2 regions of the Brevibacillus schisleri genome follow, and region 1 is predicted to be linked to the other one. Evidence: riboswitches for the same ligand, from Rfam matches in the RefSeq annotation. Region 1 holds a riboswitch; the other holds the start of a gene.
What was found. Region 1 has a riboswitch for S-adenosylmethionine ahead of ACUUHJ_RS22665 (aminotransferase class I/II-fold pyridoxal phosphate-dependent enzyme). Riboswitches for the same ligand answer to the same signal wherever they lie in the genome.

Region 2: another riboswitch for S-adenosylmethionine. It lies ahead of ACUUHJ_RS29765 (BMP family lipoprotein); the one in region 1 lies ahead of ACUUHJ_RS22665 (aminotransferase class I/II-fold pyridoxal phosphate-dependent enzyme).

Annotation. Positions count from the first base shown of each region.
Region 1 covers NZ_JBVNDM010000001.1:4,752,179-4,755,303, reverse strand. Annotated here, with positions in the region: gene moaC (cyclic pyranopterin monophosphate synthase MoaC) at 1-473, shown strand, start outside; gene ACUUHJ_RS22670 (MFS transporter) at 477-1,733, shown strand; SAM riboswitch class I at 1,785-1,899, shown strand; gene ACUUHJ_RS22665 (aminotransferase class I/II-fold pyridoxal phosphate-dependent enzyme) at 1,982-3,125, shown strand, end outside.
Region 2 covers NZ_JBVNDM010000001.1:6,283,236-6,286,360, forward strand. Annotated here, with positions in the region: gene ACUUHJ_RS29765 (BMP family lipoprotein) at 95-1,123, opposite strand; SAM riboswitch class I at 1,324-1,447, opposite strand; gene ACUUHJ_RS29770 (methyl-accepting chemotaxis protein) at 1,599-3,074, opposite strand.

The DNA of each region.
Region 1 (3,125 bases):
AATTAACACATTTTAATGAACAAAATCGAGCGCGGATGGTAGACGTGTCTGAGAAGGACGTCACAAAACGGGTGGCTGTAGCCGAGAGCCAAATCAGCATGAAACCCGAAACCCTCGCCCGAATCCGCGAAGGTCGAATCGAAAAGGGCGATGTACTCGCCGTAGCACAGGTAGCAGGTGTCATGGCTGCCAAAAAAACGTGGGAAATCATCCCGATGTGTCATCCGCTGCCATTGACTGGCATCGACATACAATTTGCTTTTGTAGACGAAACGACGCTTGCGATTACAGGAACCGTGAAGACGACAGGGAAAACAGGCGTTGAGATGGAGGCTTTGACCGCTGTAAGCGTAGCGGCTTTGACGGTGTATGACATGTGCAAAGCGATGGATAAAGAAATGATAATCGGTCCGACCAGTCTGGAATCCAAAACAGGCGGAAAAAGCGGCGATTTCCATCGGGGAGAGAAGTAAGCCATGAGGCAAAAGTGGGAATCCTATCCGAGCAGCATTCGTTTATTGGCGATTGCTGCCGTCATTTTTTCTACCGGAATGGCATGTATTTGGCCGCTGGTCACGATTTATATTCATAACCATCTCGGAAAGCCGCTGACTGTAGCCGGCTTCTTGTTGCTTTTAAACCAAGGCGCATTCTTGATCGGAAGTATTGTCGGCGGGATGCTGTTTGACCGCTGGGGCAAAATGCGCACCATCATTGTCGGTTCCATCGGTGTTATCCTGATTTCGCTCGGATTAGGTGTTACGGAGGATTTTACGATATATGTTGTGCTGCTTCTGTTGAATGGACTGTTTTATGGATTACTTTCTCCGGTGATGAATGCATTGGCCATAGTTTTGTGGCCGGACGGAGGACGTAAAGGAATCAATCTGATTTATGTCACGCTCAATGTGGGGGTAGCTGCCGGTTCTGCGTTGGGCGGCTTTTTGGCAAGTGTGTCATTTGCCTGGACGTTTTTTGGTAATGCCATCTCACAAGTAATCGTCCTCGCCATGTTCCTACTCATTTTGCCCCGTCAGTTAAAAATGGTGGAACACCAACGCCAAAACTCGACGGCTGGACAAAGCATGCCTGAGCAAGCAACTACTGATGTGCTGCGACAACCACAGCAAGAGTCAAAGGTGGTATGGGGTGCCTTGCTGCTATTATGCGGGGGACTATTAATTAGCTGGATTGTCTATGTACAATGGACAACGGTGCTGTCGACCTATATGCAATCCTTGGGCATTTCCCTCCGTCAATACAGTCTGTTGTGGACGCTGAACGGCGGCTTGATCCTGTTTGGTCAGCCACTGATTGCGTGGGTCATTCGACGCTTTGCGCGAACGCTAAAAGCCCAAATGCTCTTGGGCGCCTATATTTTTGCCTTGTCGATGTTGATTTTGTCGCAATCAACGGCTTATGCAGGCTTTGTGGCGGGGATGTTCATCATGACGCTGGGCGAAATGCTCGTGTGGCCAGCGGTGCCAGCAGTAGCTGCACAGTTTACGCCAGAGGGACGAGAAGGTTTCATTCAAGGACTGATTGCAGGGACTGGATCAGCTGGGCGGATGCTCGGGCCACTGCTCGGCGCATTCATCTTCCAATCGATTCACGCGCAGGGACTATTGTTCGTGATGGCGGGCTTGTGTCTGTTGTCTGTCGCCTTCTTTGCCTTCCACACCTCTTTTCACAAAAGAAGGCATCAAGTGCCGGTACACAATCAAGCATCTTGACACGGTTTACGTGCTCAAGTAGTATGGTATAGACGAAAAAACAGTATATTTGACTTATTCAGAGAGGTGGAGGGACTGGCCCTATGAAGCCCGGCAGCGGATCTGTTCCATGTGATGGACAGATGCTGTGCCAATTCCAGCAGGATTTTTTCCTGACAGATAAGGACGTGACCAAGCTGATCTCCCCCTTTTTCTGTATGGAAAAAGGGGGTTTTACTGTATTGGCCCAAGAAAGGAATGGAAGAAAGATGCGCATTCAACATGCCGATATGATTGATCGACTCCCTACCCAGTTTTTTGCGACCCTGGTGGCAAAAGTAAACAAGGTCATAGCTCAAGGCCATGACGTCATTAACCTGGGGCAGGGCAATCCTGATTTGCCAACACCGCCGCATATTATTGAAGAATTACAGGCGCAAGCGGCACAACCACTCCATCACAAATATCCGCCTTTTCAGGGACGTGTGGAACTGAAGCAGGCAGTGGCTCATTGGTATAAGCAAGAATTTGATGTGGACCTCGATCCGGAGGAAGAAGTAGCGATTTTGTTCGGCAGTAAAACCGGACTCGTAGAGATTTGCCAAGTACTCATGAACGCAGGCGATGTTGCACTGGTTCCAGACCCAGGCTATCCGGATTATTGGTCGGGGGTTGCAGTCGTAGACGGACGGATGGTTATGATGCCGTTGAAGGCGGAAAATGACTTCTTGCCAGACTACAGCCAGCTGTCCCAGGCTGATTTAGATCGAGCGAAACTGATGTTTCTCAACTATCCGAACAATCCGACAGCAGTCAACGCACCACTCGAGTTCTATGAGGAAACCATTCGTTTTGCCCGAAAACATGAAATCGTCGTCTGCCACGACTTCGCCTACGGAGCTATCAGCTATGACGGGAAAAAGCCGGTCAGCTTCATGCAGGTTCCGGGTGCAAAAGAAGTGGGCGTAGAATTTTATACCTTGTCCAAAACGTACAACATGGCAGGCTGGCGTGTGGGTGCCATGGTAGGTAATCGCGAGCTGGTTCGTCTGATTAACCTCATTCAGGACCATTACTTCGTCAGTCTGTTCGGTGCAGTACAGATGGCGGCAGCCAAAGCGATGACGGATTCGCAGCAGTGCGTCCGCGATCTCGTCGCTGTCTACGAAAGCCGCCGCAATGCATTGTACTCCAATCTGCATCGGATTGGCTGGCAGGCTCCGCCATCTCAAGGTTCGTTTTTTGCTTGGCTTCCTGTTCCAAGCGGCTTCACATCTGTGGAGTTCTCTGACCTACTTTTGGAAAAAGCGCATGTCGTCGTAGCGCCGGGAAATGGCTTTGGCCCGACAGGTGAGGGTTATGTGAGAGCGGCTTTGTTATCCAACGAAGAGCGTCTCGCGGAAGCGGTCCAGC
Region 2 (3,125 bases), 1.5 Mb from region 1:
TTTATGAAAATGGAAGACCGACTACACAGCCGTAGTCGGTCACATCCATCACTGTGCACAAGCTATAAATAAACATTCAGCACCGAGAACCTTTTTAAAACTGGTCTGGTACTTTGCGAGTGCCCGCTACAATCTCATCGCTGATCGCTTTCACTTTATCCACCACTTCTTGTCCAATAAAAGCGTTCAGCGGCGTCTTGCTTTCGTGCGTGACATAGGTTACACCAACACCTTTTTCCTTCAAGCCGTATGCCACAACACCTGGTTTGAACGTTCCTTCTACAAAGGTCTTCACGGTTTCATAAGCTGCCGCGTCAGTTCCTTTCAATTGGGACAGAACAATATGCTCTGGGTCAATCGTGGTACGGTCAACGTCCTGCCCTGCTGTGAAGAAGCCTTTTTCCTTCGCTGCTTCGAAAACGCCGAGATCGCCTACTGCTGCTGCACCGTTAATGAAATCAGCGCCTTTGGAAGCTTGGAGCAAAGCCAATTCCTTCGCTTTTGCCGGGTCAGTGAAGCTTCCTACATAGTTGACCATCAGCTCTGCTTTTGGATTTGTCGCTTTCAAGCCCTCTCCGAAGCCAACCGTCCATTTTTTCAACTGCGGAATATCAAGTGCGACAACCATACCCACTTTGTTCGTTTTCGTTGCCAAGCCTGCTGCTGCTCCCACCAGGTAAGCCGCTTCCTGCTCGCGGAAGGTAACACTGCGAACGTTTGGCAAATCCACTACCGTATCAATAATCGCAAAATTACGGTCAGGATTTTCGGTAGCTACTTTTTTCAATGCATCCTCTGATGTAAAAGAAGAAGTGATGATCAAATCATAATTTTCTGCAACAGCCACACGCAGATTTTCTTCAATCGCTCCATGGTCTGTAGATTCGATCGTTTTTACTTCTGCGCCCAGCTCTTGTGCGGCTTTCTTTGCACCCTCGTCCATTTGTTGGAAGAATGGATTCACACCGATTTTCTCAGGCAAAATCAAGGCAATTCGCTTTTTGGCCGCGCCCTCTTGTCCTGCTGCTTGTCCTCCTGGCTGATCTGCCGGTGCGCTTGTGCCAGTCGAGCACCCTGTTGCCAATACTGCGAATGTCGTTAATGCCAGCAATAACTTCTTCATGATGTATCTCTCCCTATCCGAACTTTACGTTTTTCTTTATCCTATTAGGTAATGTACGGCTTTTTACCCATTTTTTCAATACTATTTACGAATATTCCCTTATAAAATTTATTTATTGTTCGTATATTCCTCCTCATCTTTAACAAATACAACAAAAAAACTCTCCCCGGAGGAAGAGTTTGCGTACGAAGCCGTTCTCTTCCTCATCTGTCAAAACCATGGTACAGGTTTTGCAGGAATTGGCACCTTTCTGTTCATGCATAAGACATGATCAGTGGTTGCCGGGCATCATCGGGCCAGTCCCTCCGCCGCTCTTGATAAGGTAGGTGAATATATTTAGTTACAATGGAATTCATTCTAGCAGAACGGTTCGAAAATGCAATTCTTTTTTCTCAATTCCAAACACTTCTACAAGTAAATAAAAGTTTAAAAAGTCGTCTTTTCAGCACCGAGAAATTGGCGAGAAGCGCAACCACTAATTTACGTGAAAGGTTTGCTGGAGGCGATGCGACAACGTATTCAGCTCACCCAGCTCTTCCGTAATCTCACGCACTTTTTGATGCTGGTTTTCTGCTGTCGCAAACAGCTCTTCTAAGTTGGCTACCGATTCCTCGGTTACGGCCGTAATGGTCGACATCTCGATGGCAACTTCGCCGGAACGCACTTTTACCCGGTCCATGCTGGAGCTTACCTGATCAGCTGCTTCTAGGAAGGCCATCATCCCGGCACGCACTGCTTCAATGGAGGCCACTGTTTTTACGGCCAGCTCTTGGCCTTTTGCAACAGACACTTCCCCACTGCTCATATGTTGCACCGCATTCTCACTTTCCTGGTGGAGTGACTTGAGAATGTCGGTAATTTCCTGTGTGGCTGTCGCGCTTTGTTCTGCCAGCTTGCGTACCTCATCCGCAACAACAGCAAATCCCCGTCCATGCTCACCTGCACGCGCCGATTCAATCGCCGCATTCAGTGCCAACAGATTCGTTTGTGTCGCGATCTGATTAATAGCGCCGACAATTTCCTCTACGCGATTCGCCTGTCGATTGAGCTGGTGAATCGTAGAGGCTGCTACATTGACTGCCTGCACAATTTGCTCCATCTGTGAGGACAGCTCGTTCATCATCTGAACGCTTTCTGTCAGACGACGGTTGTTTTGTTGCGATTCTGTTTTCATTGCGTTGGTCTGCGATGTGACTGCCTCGATTTCCTGATCGATGGATTGAACCTCTTCTTCGATCTTCACCGTAGAATTCGCCTGCGATTCCATACCGACGGCGACTTCCTTAAAGGCTACCATCATTTCATCTGTATTGCGCTTCGTACCTTCCGCATGCTCATGTACATGATCGCTGGTACGATCCAGCTGCTCCGTCATTTGCTGGATGTTCAAAAGCATTTCTCCCAGACGGCGCTCTTTCTCTTCCGCTTCCTGCCTTGCATCGTGCGCTTTTTGCAGGGAGGCTTGTCCGGCGAGACACAGATACGTTACGGCTCCCATCATCATGAGAATCGTGACAATACGCATAAGCAAATTGATCTCCGAAAAATCACCATCGAAGATCTGGTAGGTTCCTGTGTAGAACCCGATAACCGTGACAATGATTTGGGTAATTCCCGCTGTTACGACCAGCTTCCAATCCAAATACGCTGCTAAAAAGCCCATGACGATAAAAGCGAGGAAGGTGATCTCCTGGTAATCGGTAAAGTGATCGAATGAAATCGCATAAAACATGAGTCCAATTGCCACCAGGTAACGAATCACAAGACTATCTTTGCGAATGAAATAATACGGCGAAACAATTAAAGTGACCAGCAATCCCAAGGACGTCACTTTCCAGAAGTTCACATCCACTTGGTAGGCAATGAGTCCCGCCATCCACAAATGATTCCATAGGATGAAAATCATAAAACCTTCTTTGTCAGTCAAGGTATTGCGAATCAATTGAATCATAATTGCCCCCCTTTTCCTTATTACTTATGTATCGGATTCTTTCCCCATTAT